Regions from separate parts of the Streptococcus sp. STR1/CE/0325 genome, predicted to be linked through region 2. Evidence: predicted binding sites of a transcription regulator. Region 2 holds the regulator's gene; the other holds the start of a gene.
The links. The regulator CtsR, encoded in region 2, represses protease genes until heat stress. The targets are predictions, from matches to a motif close to TTGGTCAAAAAAGGTCAAANA.
Positions count from the first base shown of each region.

Region 1: a site for CtsR is predicted at 3,768-3,788, ahead of ACZ49W_RS01745 (ATP-dependent Clp protease proteolytic subunit). Genes of this name have one in related genera too.

Region 1 is NZ_AP045018.1:342,514-353,584, forward strand. Features, by position in the region: gene ACZ49W_RS01730 (UDP-N-acetylmuramoyl-L-alanyl-D-glutamate--L-lysine ligase) at 1-1,267, opposite strand, end outside; gene ACZ49W_RS01735 (putative polysaccharide biosynthesis protein) at 1,357-2,994, shown strand; gene upp (uracil phosphoribosyltransferase) at 3,086-3,715, shown strand; gene ACZ49W_RS01745 (ATP-dependent Clp protease proteolytic subunit) at 3,847-4,437, shown strand; gene ACZ49W_RS01750 (DUF2129 domain-containing protein) at 4,490-4,810, shown strand; gene ACZ49W_RS01755 (ABC transporter substrate-binding protein) at 4,871-6,043, shown strand; gene ACZ49W_RS01760 (branched-chain amino acid ABC transporter permease) at 6,134-7,003, shown strand; gene ACZ49W_RS01765 (branched-chain amino acid ABC transporter permease) at 7,007-7,957, shown strand; gene ACZ49W_RS01770 (ABC transporter ATP-binding protein) at 7,960-8,724, shown strand; gene ACZ49W_RS01775 (ABC transporter ATP-binding protein) at 8,724-9,434, shown strand; gene ACZ49W_RS01780 (CBS domain-containing protein) at 9,598-10,257, shown strand; gene tmk (dTMP kinase) at 10,380-11,033, shown strand; gene ACZ49W_RS01790 (DNA polymerase III subunit delta') at 11,017-11,071, shown strand, end outside.
Region 2 is NZ_AP045018.1:1,591,392-1,602,462, reverse strand. Features, by position in the region: gene ACZ49W_RS07765 (MBL fold metallo-hydrolase) at 1-702, shown strand, start outside; gene tadA (tRNA adenosine(34) deaminase TadA) at 699-1,172, shown strand; RNA gene ffs (signal recognition particle sRNA small type) at 1,206-1,300, shown strand; gene rlmB (23S rRNA (guanosine(2251)-2'-O)-methyltransferase RlmB) at 1,303-2,046, shown strand; gene rpsB (30S ribosomal protein S2) at 2,263-3,030, shown strand; gene tsf (translation elongation factor Ts) at 3,116-4,156, shown strand; gene ACZ49W_RS07735 (CtsR family transcriptional regulator) at 4,330-4,788, shown strand; gene ACZ49W_RS07730 (ATP-dependent Clp protease ATP-binding subunit) at 4,790-7,240, shown strand; gene ACZ49W_RS07725 (low temperature requirement protein A) at 7,263-8,429, opposite strand; gene dusB (tRNA dihydrouridine synthase DusB) at 9,302-10,282, opposite strand; gene hslO (Hsp33 family molecular chaperone HslO) at 10,269-11,071, opposite strand, start outside.

The DNA.
Region 1 (11,071 bases), 1.2 Mb from region 2:
TATAGCTAGCAATTTCTTCTGCGATAGCCCTAGGGTCTTCAAAATTCGGATCATCAGTGGTTAAAATGACCTCAAGGTCTGGGTAGTGATTGAGTAACTCGCCAAAGTCCTTGCGCCTGCTTTCTCCCTTGTTTCCAGTTGAGCCAAGAATCAAGATAATCTTGCCAGTCTGGTGGGTTTTTACCACTTCAATCAATTTTTCGACACTGTCTTTATTGTGGGCATAATCCACAAAGACCTTGGCACCATTTGATTGCGTGAGGACTTCCATGCGCCCAGGGACGCGGGTGTCTTTGATGCCTTGGTAAATATCAGTAAGACTAGCTCCTAGCTGTAAACAAGCTAAACCAGCAGCGAGAGCATTTTCTTGGTTGAAATGCCCAATCAACTCTAGGTCATAGTCGCCTTCTAATTGCCCTGTAAAGTGGCAAGAAAAGGCTTGACTGTTTGTGATACTGTTATTGAGATGGCTGCCATAAAGGGCATGTGGCAGGTCTTTAATCTGTTCTAAGATGAGGTTGGCATGTTGCATGTTTTGGTTAGCTACCACATAACGGCTATGGTTGAGGAGTTGGCGCTTGTGGTAAAAATAATCCTCGAAGGTTGGGTGCTCAATAGGGCCGATGTGATCGGGACTGATATTGAGAAAAACGCCCACATCAAAGGTTAGCCCGTAAACCCTTTTGACCAAATAGGCTTGGCTAGAAACCTCCATGATGAGGTGGGTCATGCCATTTTGAACGGCTTGAGCCATCATGGCAAAGAGATCAAGGCTCTCAGGTGTGGTCAGTTTTGACTTGGTAAAATGAATGCCATCAAGTGTCGTGTTCATCGTGGAAAGAAGGGCGGGCTTGTGGCTTTGCTTCAAAATATGATAGGCAAAGTAAGCGGCAGTGGTTTTTCCCTTTGTTCCTGTAATCCCAAGGAGTTTTAGTTGATTTTGCGGATGACCGTAAAACTCCATGGCAATAAGGCTCATGGCTTGTTTGATGTCATTGACCAAAATGGCAGGAATACCGACTTCATAGTCCACTTGGCTGATATAAAAGGCCAGTCCTTTTTGAATGGCATCTTCTAAAAAGGCTTTTTTAAACGAAGCTCCCTTTGCAAAAAAGAGCGTGTCTTTATCGACCTCTCTACTATCGTAGCTGAGTTTTTGAAAGGAGGGATTTTGGTCATAGGTTAAGGTGTAGTGTCCATTTAGTGCGATCTCTCTAAAATTGTGATCGGCTTTTAGGATGTCTAAAATAGTATTTAAGCTTATCATACTTCTTATTTTAGCCCTAATGTTCTTGTTTTACAAGTCAAAAAGAAAAGTTTATAATGATTTTATTGATTACTGTGAAAGAGTGAACCATGTCTGTAAAAAATGAAACCTTAAATCAGCAGCAGCAGCTCGTTCGAGGAACTGCTTGGCTGACTGCCAGCAATTTTATCAGCCGCTTATTGGGGGCTGTTTACATCATTCCTTGGTATGCTTGGATGGGCAAATACGGCCCTGAGGCCAATGCTCTTTTTGGGATGGGCTATGAGATTTACGCCCTCTTTTTGTTGATTTCAACCGTTGGTGTCCCTGTTGCAGTCGCAAAGCAAGTGGCTAAGTACAATGCGCTTGGAAAGCGCGAGACTAGTTTTTACCTGGTCAAGCAAATGTTGTATTTCACCCTGTTTTTGGGCGTGGTGTTTGCTGGCATTTTGTATTTGGGAGCGCCTTTATTTTCCGATATGAGTGGTGGTGGGAGTGAACTGGTTCCTGTCCTACGTAGCTTGACCTTGGCGGTTTTGGTCTTTCCTGCTATGAGTGTCTTGCGGGGATTTTTCCAAGGCTTTAACCAACTGCATCCAAGTGCAGTGAGTCAGGTTTCTGAACAGTTGATTCGTGTTATCTGGATGTTAGTGACTGCCTTTTTCATTATGAAAATGGGGTCAAAAAACTATGTGGAAGCCGTCACCCAATCCACTTTTGCAGCCTTTGTCGGTATGCTGGCTAGTCTTTTGACCCTCTTTTATTTTTTGTGGAAAGAAGGCATGTTACAGGCTCTCTTTCAAGCAAAGGATGCGTCCGGTCAAGTCAATACCCGATTAGTCATCATTGAAACGGTGAAAGAGGCGCTACCTTTTATCATCACAGGATCAGCTATCCAGTTGTTTCGGTTGATTGACCAAGCGACTTATATCAATACCATGTCAGGTTTTACCTCTTATACCAAGCAGGAGTTGAGCGTTCAGTTTGCTTATTTTGCCTCTAACCCAGGAAAACTGACCATGATTATTGTTGCAGTCGCAGGCTCTATCAGTGCGACCTCAATTCCTCTTTTAACAGAGAATTTCATCAAAAAAGACTATAAAGCGTCAGCGCGTTTGGTGATTGATAACTTGGTCATGCTTGGGAGCTTTTTACTTCCGGTTGTTGTTGGGGCTTTGATGCTGGTTCACCCCTTATATGTCGTCTTTTATGGGGCAGCCGATTCGCTAGCGGTAGATTTGCTCTCGGCTTCCTTGATACAGACCATTTTTCTTTCCCTTTACATGGTGTTGACTCCGATTTTGCAGTCTTTATTTGAAAACCGTCAGGTCATGCTGTATTTCCTTTATGGGCTAATCATTAAGGTTATTTTACAGATTCCTTTTATCTATTTCTTCCATGCTTATGGTCCGATTTATTCGACCAATATCGCACTTTTGGTTTCCATTGTCTTGAGTTATCGGAGGATTCAAGTTGTGACTCACTTCAATCGTCAAGTGGTTTACAAACGCTTGCTGTTGATTGCTCTTTTAACTCTCTTTATGGCATTGGGAGTAGGGCTTGTGATGTTCTTGCTCCATTTTATCATTCAACCACAAGGGCGCTTGATGAACTTCCTTTATCTAGCTCTGGTCGGTTCGGTTGGTGTCTTGATTTATGCTTACTTTAGCCTTAGAACCGGTCTTTTGGATAAGTTTATTGGAAAAAATAGGGCAAACGAATGGCGCCAAAAAGCAAAGATAGGGTAAAAAACTAAAAAATCTGCTCTTTTTGGCAGATTTTTTTTGTGGATTATGCTATAATATCTAGTTAGAAAAATATAGAAGGTGGTCTTTTCTCATGGGAAATTTTCAAGTTATCTCACATCCATTGATTCAACACAAATTGTCCATTTTACGTCGCACCAGCACATCAACCAAAGATTTTAGAGAATTGGTTAATGAAATTGCTATGCTAATGGGTTATGAAGTTTCCCGTGATCTTCCTTTGGAGGACGTGGAGATTGAAACACCAATCACAAAGACAGTGCAAAAACAATTGGCTGGTAAAAAACTCGCCATTGTTCCGATCCTTCGTGCAGGGATTGGGATGGTCGATGGTCTTCTTAGCCTTGTTCCAGCGGCTAAAGTGGGTCACATCGGAATGTATCGTGATGAAGAAACGCTTGAGCCAGTGGAGTATTTGGTCAAACTACCAGATGATATCGATCAACGCCAAATTTTCTTGGTGGATCCAATGCTAGCAACAGGTGGTTCTGCTATTTTGGCGGTTGATTCCCTTAAAAAACGCGGGGCGACCAACATCAAGTTTGTCTGCCTTGTTGCAGCACCAGAAGGAGTGAAAAAGCTGCAAGAAGCTCACCCAGATGTGGATATCTACACCGCTGCACTTGATGAAAAACTCAACGAACACGGCTACATTGTGCCAGGTCTCGGAGATGCTGGGGATCGTCTTTTTGGAACCAAATAAGATACGAAAGGAGACTGGGGCAGACCTCAATCTCCCTTCTTTTTGAGTTTTTTATTTGACCTTAGTTGACCAATAAGGTATAATGAACCAATAGATTAGAAAAGGTCACAGAACCTGAAAGGAGAATATTTATGATTCCAGTAGTCATTGAACAAACTAGCAGAGGCGAGCGCTCTTATGACATTTACTCTCGTCTGTTAAAAGACCGTATCATCATGTTGACAGGCCCTGTTGAGGACAATATGGCCAATTCCATCATTGCCCAGCTCCTCTTTTTGGACGCACAGGATAACACCAAGGACATCTACCTTTATGTCAATACCCCAGGTGGTTCTGTTTCAGCAGGTCTTGCCATTGTGGATACCATGAACTTTATCAAATCTGATGTGCAAACCATCGTTATGGGTGTGGCAGCTTCTATGGGAACAGTCATCGCTTCAAGCGGTGCTAAAGGCAAACGCTTCATGCTTCCTAATGCGGAATACATGATCCACCAACCTATGGGTGGCACAGGTGGCGGTACGCAACAAACCGATATGGCGATTGCAGCAGAACACCTTCTTAAAACCAGAAATAACCTTGAGCAGATTTTAGCAGACAATTCTGGTCGAACAGTCGAAGAGGTGCACCGTGATGCTGAGCGTGACAAGTGGATGAGCGCCCAAGAAACACTTGAGTATGGATTCATTGATGAAATCATGACGAACAACGACCTCAAATAGTTATCAAGAAAGGGACTAGACGTTTAGTCTCTTTTTTATTATAATCTTATTTATGGATAAAAAAGAAGAATTTCAGATACCGAGTCGTCTTGGTTTGGTGATTTATTTGTATTACAACCGAGATGCGAAAAAGTTAGTCAAATTAGGGGATCTGGTCTATCACTCAAAAAAGATGCGCTATGTCATGCTTTATATCGATCAAGATCAAGAAACAACCATTCTTGCGCAACTAAACCGTCTTAAGTATGTCAAGGAGGTAAAACGCTCACCTCTGCTGGCTATGGAGCACCAATTTGTGGGCACTTTGCAAGATAAAACTGTTTTCATTGAGGATTCAGCATCTTTTTTAGAAAAAAGTGAAAAAATGGGTTGACAATTATCTGACAATTCAGTATTATATAAAACATAACACTTTAGAAATTGAGGAAATAAAATGAAGAAGAGATTAACCCTAGCGGCCTTAGCCCTATTTAGTACAGCAGCTTTGGCAGCATGTAGTGCAGCACCTGGTGGCTCGTCGAGCAGCAACGGCACCCAAATCGATAAAACCGTCAAAATCGGCTACAACTTAGAATTATCTGGAAATGTTGCCGCTTATGGAACAGCGGAGAAAAAAGCAGCTGATCTAGCGGTTGAAGAGATCAACAAGGCTGGTGGTGTTGATGGGAAAAAATTAGAAGTGGTTTCTAAGGACAACAAGTCAGACACGTCTGAAGCTGCAACGGTAGCAACCAGCCTAGCAACCCAAGACAAGGTCAATGCCATCTTAGGCCCTGCGACTTCATCTGGTACAGCAGCCGCATCACCAAATGCCACCAAGGCAGCTGTTCCTTTGATGACGCCATCTGGAACACTAGATAGCTTGACGGTTTCAAATGGTAAGGTTCAAGATTATGTCTTTCGTGCAACCTTCCAAGACAGCTATCAAGGAAAGGTCTTGGCGCAGTACGCTTCTGAAAACTTAAAAGCAAATAAGGTTGTCCTTTACTATGACAACTCCAGTGACTACTCTAAGGCAGTTGCCGATCAGTTCAAGAAATCTTACAAGGGTGAGATTGTTGTTGAAGATACCTTTGCAAGTGATGACAAGGACTTCCAAGCGGCTTTGACTAAGTTTAAGAACAAGGACTTTGATGCCATCGTTATGCCGGGTTACTACACAGCGACTGGTCTTATCACCAAACAAGCGCGTGAAATGGGCATTGATAAGCCAATCCTAGGACCTGATGGCTTTAGCGATCCTCAGTACGTGGCAAGTGCAGGTGCTAACAACGCCACCAACGTTTACTACGTTTCTGGCTACTCTACTAAGGTCAACTTGTCAGATAAGTCAGCAGCCTTTGTCAAGGCCTACAAGGAAAAATACGGCGAAGAGCCAAACTTGTTTGCCGCTCTTGGTTATGACTCTGTTTATATGCTAGCTGACGCTGCTAAAGGGGCTAAGACTTCCAAAGATCTCTCTGAGAATCTTGCAAAATTGAAAGATTTTGAAGGTGTGACAGGTAAATTCTCTATCGATAAGGATCACAACCCTGTTAAAACAGCGCTTGTCATCAGCCTTAAAGATGGAAAAGAAGAAAAAGCAGAGCCCGTTGAGGCAAAATAATGGACTCTTAGGTCATCTGGGGGAGAAGGTCTCCTCCAGATGTTTGCTGTTTTTGATATGTGAATAAAAAATAGAAAGTTTGGTGACGATATGCTTCAGCAACTTGTCAATGGGTTGATTTTGGGAAGTGTCTATGCCCTGATTGCCCTTGGCTACACCATGGTTTATGGGATTATTAAATTGATTAACTTTGCCCATGGTGATTTGTACATGATGGGAGCCTTTATTGGCTATTACTTGATTTCAGCCTTTCATTTAAATTTCTTTGTCGCTTTGGTTTTGACCATGGCGATCACAGCTGCTCTGGGTGTCTTGATTGAATTTTTGGCTTATCGGCCACTGCGTCATTCGACTCGGATTGCAGCTCTTATCACCGCTATCGGGGTTTCCTTTTTCCTTGAGTATGGTATGGTTCGCTTAGTCGGTGCCAATACCCGTGCCTTCCCACAGGCGATTGAAACCATTAAGTATAACGTGGGACCTGTGGTGATTACCAATGTGCAGTTGATTATCCTAGGCATTTCCGTTCTTTTGATGGTGGCGCTCCAGTTCATCGTGCAAAAGACCAAGATGGGAAAAGCCATGCGCGCGGTGTCGGTGGATAGTGATGCGGCACAGTTGATGGGAATCAACGTCAACTCTACCATCAGTTTTACCTTTGCGCTTGGTTCAGCCTTAGCTGGAGCTGCGGGTGTTCTAATTGGACTGTATTACAATTCGATTGACCCTTTGATGGGGATGACACCAGGGATTAAGGCCTTTATCGCAGCCGTTTTGGGTGGGATTGGTATTATCCCAGGTGCGGCGCTTGGTGGTATTATCATCGGTTTACTAGAAACCTTCTCGATTTCGATTGGTCTATCTAGCTACCGTGATGCAGTGGTTTATATTGTGTTGGTGGTGATTCTTTTGATTCGCCCAGCGGGTATTTTAGGGAAAAATGTAAAGGAGAAGGTGTAGATCATGCAGAAAAATCTAAAAGTAAATCTGACCTGGTTAGCTGTGATTGTAGCCACCTTTGCTGTTTTGTCTTTTCTCACGTCTAGTGGTCTTTTAGGGGATTATTACATCCAGATTGTCATGGGGATTGGGATTAGCATCATCATGGCGCTTGGGACCAATCTGATTCTTGGTTTTTCAGGACAGTTTCCTCTTGGTCAAGCTGGTTTTATGGCTATTGGAGCTTATACGACGGCTATCCTTACGCAATCTATGCCGACTTACCTTGGTTTTTACTTGTCGATGTTGGTTGGCTGTGCTGTGGCTGCTGTAATTGCCCTTTTGGTTGGAATTCCGACCTTGCGTCTTAAGGGAGATTATTTGGCAATTGCGACTCTTGGTGTCTCTGAGATTATTCGGATTGTTATCATCAATGGAGGAACCCTCACTAACGGTGCAGCAGGGATTACGGGTATTTTATCCTATACCACTTGGCCTGTGGTGTTCATCTTTGTCGTGGTGTTGACGATTTTGATGTTGAACTACCTCAGAAGTCCGATGGGACGTGAAGTGATTTCCGTGCGTGAAGATGAGATTGCTGCGGAGTCTATGGGGGTTAACATCACCAAAGCTAAGGTTTTGACTTTTGTCATTGCAGCCATCATGGCGAGTATTGCAGGATCGCTCTATGTGGGTTATCTAGGAACAGCTGTACCAAAAGATTATACCCTCTTACGTTCCATTGATTACCTCATCATCGCTGTTTTAGGTGGTCTTGGTTCGGTGACGGGAACGATTGTTGCAGCTGTTGCACTTGGTATTCTCAACATGTTCTTGCAAAATGTCTCCGACCTTCGGATGATCATCTATTCTCTAGCCCTTATTTTGGTGATGGTCTTTAGACCAGGGGGCTTACTTGGGACTAAGGAATTGAAATTATCACGTTTCTTTAAAGCTGGAAAGGAGGAAAGTTAATCATGGCCCTATTGGAAGTGAAACATCTAACCAAAAATTTTGGTGGTCTAACGGCTGTTGGGGATGTGACCATGGAACTCCACGAGGGAGAATTGGTCGGCCTTATCGGTCCAAATGGCGCTGGGAAAACAACCCTCTTTAACCTCTTAACAGGGGTGTATGAACCAAGCGAGGGAACGGTGATGCTAGATGGCACGCTCTTAAATGGGAAAACACCGTCTAAGATTGCTGCACTTGGTCTTTCGAGAACCTTTCAAAATATCCGCCTCTTCAAAGATATGACAGTCTTGGATAATGTCTTGGTGGGGCTTTCCAATGGTCGCTCTCCACATCTTTTGGCTTCTTTTTTGCGTTTGCCATCTTTTTATAAAAATGAGGCAGAGCTGAAACAAAAAGCCTTTGACTTGTTGGCAATCTTTGGTTTAGAAGGTGACGCACAAACTCTAGCGAAGAACCTTCCTTATGGTCAACAACGTCGGCTTGAGATTGTACGGGCGCTAGCGACTAATCCTAAAATTCTCTTCTTGGATGAGCCAGCTGCGGGGATGAACCCACAAGAAACGGCAGAATTAACGGATTTGATCCGCCAAATTCAAGAACAATTCAAGATTACCGTGATCTTGATTGAGCATGACATGAGCTTGGTCATGGAAGTGACGGAGCGCATTTATGTATTGGAGTACGGTCGTTTGATTGCCCACGGTACACCTGAGGAAATCAGGACCAATCAGCGCGTGATTGAAGCGTATCTAGGAGGAGAACTCTAATGAGCATGTTAAAAGTCGAACAGCTATCGGTTCGCTATGGTGTCATCGAAGCCGTCAAAGACGTCAGTTTTGAGGTCAATGAAGGTGAAGTGGTAACGTTGATTGGTGCCAATGGAGCAGGAAAAACCTCCATTCTACGCACCATTTCTGGTTTGGTGAGACCAAGTAGTGGGACCATCAGCTTTTTGGGCAATGAGATTCAAAAAGTTCCCGCTAGGAAAATTGTGGCAGATGGTCTTTCTCAAGTGCCAGAAGGACGTCATGTCTTTTCTGGTTTGACCGTTATGGAGAACCTTGAAATGGGAGCTTTTCTGCGTAACAACCGTGAAGAAAACCAAGCCAATCTTAAAAAGATTTTTGAGCGCTTCCCTAGACTAGAAGAGCGTAAAAATCAGGATGCTGCAACCCTTTCAGGAGGGGAGCAGCAGATGCTTGCCATGGGGCGTGCCCTTATGAGCCAGCCAAAGCTTTTGCTCTTGGACGAGCCGTCTATGGGATTAGCACCGATTTTCATCCAAGAAATCTTTGACATCATTCAAGATATTCAAAAACAAGGCACAACCGTGCTTCTCATCGAGCAAAATGCCAACAAGGCGCTGTCGATTGCAGACCGCGGTTACGTCCTAGAAACAGGAAAAATCGTTCTTTCAGGAACAGGACAAGAATTGCTGGCTTCAGATGAAGTGAGAAAGGCCTATCTGGGAGGATAAGATGACGAAAAAGTCTGGGAGACAAGTTAGCTTCCAGACTTTTATGGGATTGTAGAGGAGTTATTCCCTTATTTTTGAATAAAAACAAGAAAAAGATAGCGTTTTCTGAGGAAGACGCTACTTTTTATGATATAATGAAAGAAAAGGAAATGAGGAGATTGAAATGGCAGTCAAGGATTTTATGACCAAAAAGGTGGTGTATATTTCACCCGATACTAGCGTAGCCCATGCAGCGGATTTGATGAAGGAAAAACACTTGAGACGTCTGCCTGTCATCGAAAATGATCGCTTGATTGGACTTGTAACGGGAGGAACCATGGCGGATGCCACACCATCTAAGGCAACGAGTTTATCCATTTTTGAGATGAATTATCTGCTCAATAAAACCAAGATTCGTGACATTATGATTAAAGATGTGGTGACCATTAGTCCTTATGCGAGCCTAGAGGATGCCATCTACCTCATGATGACGCATAAGATTGGTGTCTTACCGGTGGAAGAAAATGGCAGGGTATCTGGCATCATCACAGACCGTGATGTCATGCGCGCTTTTTTGAAGTTCTCTGGTTACGGTGAACAAGGGATTCGGGTGCGGATCTTCCTTAAAGATGAGGCAGGGGCTTTTGAGAAGGTCGTGAAAATCTTTTCAGAAATCAAGCTCAATATCAAGGGGATTATTGTCAATAAAGAAACCGATGATAAGGTGGTCGTGGAAGTGCAGCTAGATGGTGTTTGTGACCTTGATGGTCTTAAAGAGCAAATCAGTTCACAAGGTGTTGTGGTGGATAGTATCTTAGAAACCAGCGCCGTTGATCTCGGTTAAGGACAAATGACAAAAAAAGAAGGGGAGATGTGAAATAAGAATGGTCTCTCTTCTTTTTTAAGCGTGTTTTTTTCTCCTTTTTTTGATAGAATAGAAGAAGCAAACAAAATGAAGGAAAGAAGATGAACAAAGGCTTATTGATCTCCTTTGAGGGACCTGATGGTGCAGGAAAAACCACGGTGCTTGAAAGGGTGTTTCCCCTCCTTGAGGAGAGACTCGCTAGACCCGTCATAAAAACGCGTGAACCGGGAGGTATTGCGATTGCAGAAAAGATTCGAGAGATTATTCTAGATGTCGCACACACGCAGATGGATAGTAAAACGGAGCTCTTGCTCTACATTGCAGCGAGGCGGCAACACATGGTAGAAAAGATTGCGCCAGCCCTGTCTCAAGGGGATGTGGTCTTGGTCGATCGTTTTATTGATAGCTCCCTTGCCTACCAAGGCTATGGTAGAGGTTTGGATAAGGCAGCGATTGAGTGGTTAAATGCCTATGCTACCGATGAGCGCAAGCCTGATTTGACCCTGTACTTTGACGTGGATACTGCTACTGGACTTTCTCGCATTCACAAGGATACTGAGCGTGAGGTCAATCGTTTGGATTTGGAAAAAAAACACTTGCATGAGAGGGTCAGACAGGGCTATCAAGCCATTTTAGAACAAGATGGTGACCATCGTGTGGTCAAAATTGATGCCAACCGTCCCTTAGAGGACGTGGTTCAGGAAACGCTTTTGATCATTGAGCAAAGGGTAAAGGCAGATGAAGAGCTTAGCTGAGCGTCAGCCCAAGCGGTTCCATGATTTTCAAAGAATCC
Region 2 (11,071 bases):
AGTCAAGACGGCTTTACGCTTTTGATGGACGCAGGAAGTAGAGCTGTCAATGAACTTGAAAAAGTCCTATCTCCCATGGATTTGGATGCGGTTATTATCAGTCATTACCATCCGGATCATGTGGCGGATTTGGGGGTTTTAGGTCACTACCGCTTGCTCTATCCTAAGAAAGAGAAAAAGGTGTTACCTGTTTATGGTCATGATGAGGATGCCGTTCGCTTTGGTCAAATCACCATGCCAGGGGCACTAGATGGGCATGCCTATGATGTGGCTTCTGGCACGTCTATTGGCCCCTTTGATATTACCTTTATCAAAACGGTGCACCCTGTGGTCTGCTATGCCATGCGCATCACAGAAAGACAAACTGGTCAAGTCCTTGTCTTTACAGGAGATACCGGTTATTTTGAAGGCTTAGCTGACTTTACTAGAGATGCTGACCTTTTTCTTGCTGACGTTTATCTCTTTGAAGGGCATGAAAATCATCCCGCCCACCTGACCAGCAAGGAAGCTGGGGAAATAGCCAAAGAAGCTGGCGTGAAACGCTTGGTCCTCACGCATCTGCCACAATTTCCAGATGAGGGCATGGAGACTAAGGATCATCTAGAGGTGCTGAGACAACAAGCGCAAGTCTATGCTGGGGTTATTCCAGTGGACTTGGCACTTCCTCATAGGGAGTGGGACTTAGGAGAAGGTGCTCAATGATACTCACCCAAGAACAAAAAGAAACCTTCATGCGAGCTGCTCTTGTTGAAGCGAGAAAATCCTTAGAAAAAAATGAAATTCCCATTGGTTGCGTCATTGTCAAAGATGGTGACATCATCGGACGAGGACACAATGCCAGAGAAGAGGAGCAGCAAGCGATCTTGCATGCGGAAATCATGGCCATTCAAGAAGCTAATCGCCACATTGGGAATTGGCGCTTGCTGGATTGTCAGCTTTTTGTCACCATCGAGCCTTGTGTTATGTGCAGCGGAGCCATTGGTCTAGCGAGACTACCAGAAGTTTATTATGGCGCAAAAAATCCCAAGTTTGGTGCGGTGGCTAGTCTCTATGAGATTTTGACCGATACTAGACTCAATCACCGAGTAGTAGTGGAATCTGGTATTTTAGAAGAAGAGTGTGCTAGCATCATGCAGGATTTCTTTAGACAGCGCAGGAGTCAAGGCAAGTAGGTTTTGACTTGCAAATGAGCTAAAATATGCTATAATAATAAATGGAGCAACGATTGTGCGTAAAGCGGGTCAGGGGAGGAATCCAGCAGCCCTAAGCGTTCCAAGCGTGTGCTCTTTTTTTATCAAAAAAATGAAAGAATCAACCATGACAGAAGAACAAACCGATCTGGTTTACGGCGTTCATGCCGTCAAAGATAGCCTCAAGGCAAAAATGGGGCACAAATTATTTATCCAAGAAGACTTGCATAGTCAGCATGTTAAAGAGATAAAGCAACTCGCACAACAGGAAAAGGTTGCAATCTCCTTTGTGCCAAAGAAAACCCTCAATCAGATGACAAAGGGTGTCCATCAAGGCTTTGTCTTAAAGGTTTCAGCTTATGCGTATGCGGATTTAGCGACTATTTTGCAACTGGCTGATAAGGAAGAAAACCCTTTAATTCTAGTTCTAGACGGTCTGAGTGACCCGCATAATTTAGGGTCCATTTTAAGAACAGCCGATGCGACCAATGTCACAGGAGTGATCATTCCAAAACACCGTTCGGTTGGCATTACACCAGTGGTGGCAAAAACCTCGACAGGTGCTGTCAACCACGTTCCCGTCGCGCGTGTGACCAACCTCAGTCAGACCCTCACCCAGCTAAAGGAGGCAGGATTCTGGGTCTTTGGGACAGATATGACAGGAACTCCTGTGCAAAACTGGAATACCAGGGGGAAATTGGCGCTTTTGATTGGTAGTGAAGGCAAGGGCATTTCGCATCAGCTCAAAAAACAGGTGGACGAGATGATTACCATTCCCATGAACGGACATGTCCAAAGCCTGAATGCCAGTGTTGCTGCGGCAGTACTCATGTACGAAGTCTTTCGCAACCGTTAAGAGGACAAGGTCAACTTTTTTGCTCCTCTAGACCTGTTTTTAAAGGAAAACCTGATTTTTGACTTGTTTTTGCCCCTAGATTTGTGGTATAATGGAGAGGTCGCATGATGCGATAATACTCATTTTAGACTAATCGTGGGTCAGTTGCCTTTTTAGGTTAGCCTGCGAGTTGACGTCTAAAAGAGGTCATAAACTATTTTAAAAGGAGACATACTCATGTCAGTTATTTCAATGAAACAGCTTCTTGAAGCTGGTGTTCACTTTGGTCACCAAACTCGCCGTTGGAACCCTAAGATGGCGAAGTACATCTTTACAGAACGTAACGGTATCCATGTGATTGACCTTCAACAAACCGTTAAGTTGGCAGACCAAGCCTACGATTTCATGCGTGAAGCAGCTGCTAACGATGCCGTTATCTTGTTTGTTGGAACAAAGAAACAAGCATCTGAAGCGGTTAAAGAAGAAGCAGAACGTGCTGGTCAATACTACATCAACCACCGTTGGTTGGGTGGAACCCTTACAAACTGGGGCACTATCCAAAAACGTATTGCCCGTTTGAAAGAAATCAAACGCATGGAAGAAGAAGGTGTCTTTGAAGTTCTTCCTAAAAAAGAAGTAGCCCTTCTTAACAAACAACGTGCTCGTCTTGAAAAATTCTTGGGTGGTATCGAAGACATGCCACGCATCCCAGACGTGATGTACGTGGTTGACCCACATAAAGAACAAATCGCTGTTAAAGAAGCGAAAAAACTTGGTATCCCTGTTGTTGCTATGGTTGATACCAACGCTGATCCAGATGACATCGATGTGATCATCCCAGCCAACGATGATGCCATTCGTGCCGTGAAACTCATCACTGCTAAATTGGCAGATGCGATTATCGAAGGCCGTCAAGGTGAAGATGCAGAAGTTGTTTTTGAAGAAAACGCAGAAGCAGACTCAATCGAAGAAATCGTTGAAGTGGTTGAAGGATCAAACAACTAATTTCGTTAATCCAAAAGGTTAAAACCAACTATCCTAAGGGGCGGGCTTAGCCCTTCCCTTTTTTATTTTTAGTGGAGGAATAAAAATGGCAAACATTACAGCGGCTCTTGTAAAAGAATTGCGTGAAAAAACCGGTGCTGGCGTTATGGACGCTAAAAAAGCCTTGGTTGAAGTAGAAGGTGACATCGAAAAAGCAGTCGAATTGCTTCGTGAAAAAGGAATGGCTAAGGCAGCTAAAAAAGCTGACCGTGTCGCTGCAGAAGGTTTGACAGGTATCTATGTGGCAGGAAACGTGGCTGCGCTTGTTGAAGTGAATGCAGAAACAGACTTTGTAGCGAAAAACGCTCAATTCGTTGAACTCGTAAACGAAACAGCTAAAGCACTTGCAGAAGCAAAACCAGCTAATAACGATGAAGCCCTTAAAGTGACTCTTGGCTCAGGCTTGACTCTTGAAGATGCTTATGTTGAAGCAACAGCAACTATCGGTGAAAAAATCGACTTCCGTCGTTTTGCGATTGTTGAAAAAACTGATGAGCAAGTCTTTGGTGCTTACCAACACAATGGTGGTCGTATCGGTGTTGTTGCCGTTATCGAAGGTGGTGACGAAGCCCTTGCTAAGCAAGTGTCTATGCACATCGCTGCGATGAATCCAAAAGTGCTTTCTTATACAGAACTTGATCCAGAGTTCATCCACGATGAATTGGCTCAAATGAACCATAAGATCGAGCAAGATAACGAAAGCCGTGCTATGGTTGATAAACCAGCTCTTCCACTTCTTAAGTATGGATCAAAAGGTCAGTTGACAGATGAAGTGATTGCACAAGCTGAAGCAGACATCAAGGCTGAACTTCAAGCAGAAGGCAAACCAGAAAAAATCTGGGACAAGATCATCCCAGGTAAGATGGATCGCTTCATGCTTGACAACACGAAAGTTGACCAACAATACACCCTTCTTGCTCAAGTTTACATCATGGACGACAGCAAGACTGTAGAAGCGTTCCTTGATTCTGTTGGGGCTAAAGTTGAAGCATTTGTCCGCTTTGAAGTGGGTGAAGGTATCGAGAAGAAAGCCAACGATTTTGAATCAGAAGTTGCTGCAACAATGGCGGCAGCCCTAAATAACTAATAGAGATGAAAGTTGAGAAAAATTCTCAACTTTTTTCTTTTTAGGATTGTATCCTCATCCTTGGCGTAAGTCTTGAAAATATGATATAATAGTCAATAAAGGTCAAGTTAGCCTCTTTTTTATTTTAGAGCAAGATAGAGACAGTCAAAAAAGAGAAAGGAACAGCGAGAGCTATGCCAACAAAAAATACATCGGATAATATTGAAGAATATATCAAAGAGATTTTGGCTCAGTCAGGCTTTGCCGAGATTAAGCGTTCGAGTTTAGCCGATTTTTTTCAAGTCGTACCTAGTCAGATTAACTACGTCATCAAGACGCGTTTTACCGAAAGCCGCGGCTATTCGGTTGAGAGCAAACGAGGGGGTGGCGGTTATATTCGGATCGTCAAAATTTCGTTTTCTGACCATCATCAGCTCCTTGGCAATCTCATGGCTAATGTCGGAGAGACGGTCAGTCAGACAGTGTTTTCAGATATGGTGCAATATTTGTTTGACGAAGGGGTTATAAGTGAACGTGAGGGCAATTTGATGCTAGCCATGAGTACAGATGATGTCTTGGGAGCAGATGCTGCTCATATCAGAGCCAATATGTTGCTCAAATTGTTACAACGCTTAGATAGAAAAGGATGTTAGTATGAAGCAAAATTCAAGTAAATTACAGGAAGCCTTTGCCCTGAGTCAATTTATTGCCGCAGGCTTTGAGAGTCCTTATTTGGAAAGTTGGCACCTCTTGCTAGCTTTAGTCGTAGGCGATCAGTCCATTGCTGGCTTGACATTTTTAGAGTTTGAGCAGGATTTTCCGCTGGAATCTTATCAAGACGCAGCTATTCTTGCTATGGGAAAAGATCCGGTTGAAGTTCCAGAAGAGTTTTCATTTAAGGGGCGCTCGCAAGGTCTAGAGCGCTTGATGGCTTATGCTGAAGCTATCAGTCAAGTGACAAATTCTGATGAGATTGGAACAGAGCATGTGCTAGAAGCCATTTTGTTGAGTAGAGACAATGTTGCCATGCGGATTTTGGAATTAGTTGGCTTTCAGCACGCAGAAGAAGGGGACGGCGTTCGCTTTTTAGAGCTACGTAGAACCTTGGAACGCCATGCTGGGATGACCAAAGAGGATGTCAAGAATATCCATGAGTTGACCCGTCCCAAGCAAACGAAGAGCAATCAATTTTCAGACATGATGAAGCCACCGGGCAGCCAGGTGGGTGATCTTGCAGACTTTACCAGAGATTTGAGCGCTCGTGCAGAAAAAGGAGAGCTAGAGCCCGTTATTGGTAGGGATGAGGAAATCACACGGATGATTCGTGTGTTGAGTCGTAAGACCAAGAATAATCCTGTCTTGGTAGGCGATGCTGGGGTCGGAAAAACCGCCTTGGCTTATGGACTAGCAGAGCGCATCGCTAGTGGTGAAATTCCTTATGAGTTGAAGGACTTTAGGGTTTTAGAGCTAGACATGATGACGGTTCTTGCAGGAACGCGTTTTCGTGGGGATTTTGAAGAGCGGATGAATAAAATCATCTCAGATGTTGAAGAAGATGGTAAAATCATCCTCTTCATTGATGAACTTCACACCATCATTGGCTCAGGTAGTGGCATGGATAGCACGCTGGATGCCGCTAATATTCTAAAGCCTGCTTTGGCTCGTGGTCGTTTGCGTTTGCTTGGTGCAACGACTCAAGAAGAATATCAAAAGCACATTGAAAAAGATGCGGCCCTTAGCAGACGTTTTGCTAAGATTACTCTAGAAGAGCCCAGTGTTGAAGAAGCCTATGCCATTTTAAAAGGGGCTAAAAAAGGGTATGAAGCCTATCACAGGGTGGAATTGTCTGATGATGTTTTGAAAACAGCGGTCAAGTTAGCTCACCGCTATTTAACCAGCAAGCGTCTGCCAGATTCAGCTTTGGATTTGATTGATGAAACCAGTGCTGCGGTTCAGCTTTTGATGAAAAAAGAAGCACAAGAAGAATTGACCCCTCTTGATGTGGCGCTGATGGAAGGTGATAGTCGCTTGGCCAAGCGTCTTTTGAAAAAAGAAACGCAAAAAGCGCATCCAAAAGCCATCACCGTAACCAAGGAAGATTTGCTGGCAACGCTTAGTCGCATGTCTGGTATCCCAGTTCAAAAACTTTCTCAAGCAGATAACAAGCGCTACCTCAACCTTGAAAAAGAACTGCATAAACGTGTAATCGGTCAAGACGAAGCGGTCTCAGCTGTTTCACGGGCTATTCGTCGCAATCAGTCTGGTATTCGTACAGGCAAACGTCCGATTGGCTCCTTTATGTTCTTGGGACCAACAGGAGTGGGAAAAACTGAGCTGGCTAAGGCTCTTGCCGAAGTCTTGTTTGATGATGAGTCAGCCCTTCTTCGCTTTGACATGAGTGAGTATATGGAGAAGTTCGCTGCAAGTCGTCTCAATGGTGCTCCTCCTGGGTATGTAGGATATGATGAAGGGGGAGAATTGACCGAAAAAGTCAAAAACAAGCCTTATGCGGTCTTACTCTTTGATGAGATTGAAAAAGCGCACCCAGATGTCTTTAATCTGCTCTTGCAAGTTCTAGATGATGGAATTTTGACCGACAGTCGCGGTCGTCAGGTTGATTTTTCCAATACCTTGATTATCATGACCAGCAATATCGGTGCTACTGCTTTTCGAGATGAAAAGATAGTTGGCTTTGGCATCAGTCACTCGTCAGATGATAAGGCTATGGCTAGTCGTATCTTAGAAGAATTGAAAAAAGCTTATCGTCCAGAGTTTCTCAATCGGATTGATGAGAAGGTCGTTTTCCATAGCTTGAAAGAAGCAGAGATTGAACAAATTGCGAAGTTGATGTTAAAACCGCTTGAAAAGCAACTCTTGGAGCAAAATATCCGCCTCAAGGTGCAGCCATCTGCCCTTAAATATCTGGCTAAGGATGGCTATGATGTGGAGATGGGCGCAAGACCATTGCGTCGTACGATTCAAACACAGGTCGAGGATCGCTTGGCAGAGCTGATCTTATCTGAACAACTCAAAGAAGGTATGCTGCTAAAAATTGGTATCAAAAAAGGTCAGTTGACGTTTGATGTTACCGAAGACGAAAAATAAGGAATAGGTATTCACCTATTCCTTATTTTTTATTTCGCTTCTCCCAACCTTGATAGAGTTTTTTGGTCCAAGTGCCCTCCATGAGGTCACTGAGTTCTTGGTTTTGCGCACGCAAGAAGCGAACCAGATGGATTTGATTGACTAGAAAAGGTGTGATGGCAAAGACCAAAGCTAGATAAAAGAGGTTATTTCTTACGAGGTATAGGCAAAATCCCATGAGGATGAAGCTAGAAATATAGATGACCCAGTGCTTGGTCTTGAGCTGATAGCGTTCTTTGTTATAGGGTGTCGTTGCTAATAGCCCTGCGTAAAAGAGGAAAATCCCTAGTAAAAAGAGGTTAAAGCCCAATTTTGGACTCAGATAGGGCAGGAGTTCTAACCCAACGGTAAAGAAATTAAGCCCTAAAATTAAAATGTTATGGGCATAAAAGATTAAATGAGTCTTGGTCGCTTGATGGTGATTGATATTGAGGTGGGCTTGGGTGATATAGGATACAAAGAGAAAGCTCATTCCGACAAAGAAGAGTAAGCCAGTGATGAGGAGGTTTCCCTTGTATTCGTTTAAGATTGCGACCACACTTTCCCCAAAGGTGATGATGGTAATCAGCTGGCAGCGTTCCACAATATGAGGGAAATTGACCAAGCGATGGTCATAACGATTGATGAGAAGAGGCGCATAGGCAGGTAGTAAAAAGATGATCAAAGACCACTCGTCAAATCGCCAAAAACCAATCGAAATAGCTAGCATGGATAAGGCAAAGACACCGGTCATGGCGAGATTAAAGCCAAGCGACCACTTAAGGTCAGCAGGAAAAGTGCCCATTCGCTTTCCTCTGAGATAGTACTGCAGAGAAACTAACGCATAAGACAGACCAATATAAAAGGCAAAAGGCAGGGCGATAGGCTCATACCGTAAGCCAAAGTTGGCTGCGATTTGCCCGATGATAAACATCCCAGGGATAATGGTGTAAATATCAATGTGATCCCTCTCTCCGTAGCGGTTCATATAAAAGGTTTCATTGATCCAAATGGCCATGATGATAAAGTTAGCAGTGATAAAGGTCAGTAAAGCCCTTAAACTTAGTTCTTTGACATGGAGCAGGTGGGTCATGCTAGAGGTAGCAATGACAAAGACAAGGTCGTAGAACAACTCATAGTTGGACACCCGCTTAGCAGTAATTGCTGACATAAATTCTCCTTTTTGTTTTTTGGTTAGTATAACATAAAATAAGGGTAAAGAAAAGATGCAAAAAAATTCCCCTGTCATAGTTGCTTAGAGGAATTTAGGAGATTTATGAAAAAGAGGGAGATGGACAGACATCTTTGATGGCGTTGTCCACCTCCCGGCAAGGCTGATGAGAATGGTTCGAACCTAATCTAGGCGAAGAAGTGTTCCATCAGCTACTGCCCTTGTCAAAAAAACACCTCCCAATCGAGTTGGCAGGTGTTTAGGAGATTTATGAAAAAGAAATATATTTAGGATGAAAGTAGTATATCTTTTCTTTCTTAAAAGAACCTTATCTTTTCCTATTTTTTCTATCAAAAAATTCCCCTATCCTAGTTGCTTAGAGGAATTTAGGAGATTTATGAAAAAGAGGGAGATGGACAGACATCTTTGATGTCGTTGTCCACCTCCCGGCAAGGCTGATGAGAATGGTTCGAACCTAATCTAGGCGAAGAAGTGTTCCATCAGCTACTGCCCTTGTCAAAAAAACACCTCCCAATCGAGTTGGCAGGTATTTAGGAGATTTATGAAAAAGAAATATATTTAGGATGCTATTAGTATAACGTGCCTACCTTAAAAGAAACTTATCTTTTCTTATTTTTTCAAGTTTATTTTCCACATAAAAAAAGTTCCTTTCGACGACGAGATCAGAAAAGACTTTGGGAGATTGATCAAAGAGAGGGATATGGATAGGCATCTATGATGTCGGTCGTCCATCAGCTACTGCCCTTGTCAAAAAAACACCTCCCAATCGAGTTGGCAGGTGTTTAGGAGATTTATGAAAAAGAAATATATTTAGGATGATAGTAGTATACCCTTCCTCGCTTAACCTTAGCTTAAACGCGGATGCTGTTAAAGAGCTCCTCGACTTCAGCTAGGCTTTCAGCTCGTGAGACGGCTCCGCGAATTTTTGCTGCTCCAGAAGTCCCTCTGAGATAGTGGGGAGCTAGGCCTCTGAACTCTCGTACCGCAATGTGTTCGCCTTTTAGGGCGACTAAGCGTTTGAGGTGTTCGTGAGCAATGTCAAGTTTCTTTTCAAAAGGCAGATCAGGTAAGACCTCACCTGTCTCAAAGAAGTGGTTGATTTGAGTGAAGATATAAGGATTGTTCATGGCAGCACGTCCAATCATGACAGCATCGGCTCCAATTTCTTCAATCATGAGTTTGGCATCTTGGACAGAGCGGATGTCTCCATTGGCGATGAAGGGAATCTGTGTGACCGCCTTAGCGACACGAGCCAAGGTTTCGTGATCACAGGTTCCAGTGTACATCTGTTCACGGGTCCGACCATGCATGGCAAGGGCAGCCACTCCAGCACTTTCTGCGGCTAAGGCATTTTCAACGGCAAGGCTACTATCGCTCCAGCCGGTGCGCATCTTGAGGGTGAGGGGAATATCAAGGACAGACTTGACGGTCTTGACCACTTGATAGATTTTTTCTGGATCTTTGAGCCACTTGGCACCCGCCTCGTTTTTGACCACTTTATTAACGGGACAGCCCATGTTGATGTCCACAATATCTGTTGTGGTATGGGTTTGAATGAATTCAGCAGCGCGTGCTAGGCTATCACCATCGCTCCCAAAAAGTTGGATGGAAACAGGGTGCTCTCCCTCGTCGATATGTAGCATATGTAGGGTTTTTTCGTTATTGTATTGAATTCCCTTATCAGAGACCATCTCCATGACCACAAGACCTGCTCCAAATTCTTTGGCGATGGTCCTAAAAGCAGAGTTGGTCACCCCAGCCATAGGCGCTAGGACAGTCCTGTGGGGAATCTCCACATTTCCGATGAAAAAAGAAGAATTAAGCTTGGTCATGAATCAAGTCCTCCAAATCGCTTTCTGTAAAGGTGTAGGGAGTGCCGCAGAACTGGCAGGTAATCTCAGCTCCGTGATCTTCGTCTTTCATGGCTTGCAAATCAGCCTTAGGAAGGGTCAAAAGGGCTGCTTCAAAGCGTTCTCTTGAGCAATCACAGTGGAAAGAAAGAGGTTCTTCTGCTAAAATTTTGTAGCTTTCTTCGCCGTAAAGGGCAGCTAAAATAGCCTGTGTCGGATTTTCTTCTTGTAGGAGTTGGGAGAGGGCTGGCATGTCTTGTACACGCTTTTCATAACGAGCAATCTCCTCTTCAGAAGCTCCAGGGAGGACTTGGAGCATGAAACCGCCAGCTACCTTGACCTGATCCTTGTCATCCAAAAGCACATTGAGTCCAACAGCAGAAGGAGTTTGCTCGCTTTCTGTGAGGTAGTAGGCCAAGTCTTCACCAATCTCACCTGAGATGAGCGGAGTAGTTGAGGTATAGGGATTGCCGATGCCATAGTCTACGATGGAGATAAAATGCCCCTGTCCCATGAAAGGGCCGACTAGGACTTCACCTGTCGCTGTTTTTTTGATGTCAACGCCCGTGTTTTGAATGTAGCCTTTGACCTCTCCCTTGTTGCTGGCAACAGAGATGATATGACCAAAAGAGCTATTGCCGATGATTTTTAGGGTCACCTTGCTTTCTCCCTTTTGGTTGCTAGCCAAGATTAGGTTGGCAATCAAAGCACGTCCTAGAGCGACGGTTGAACTAGAAAGGGTGTGATGTTTGTCTTGAGCCGTTTGGACGG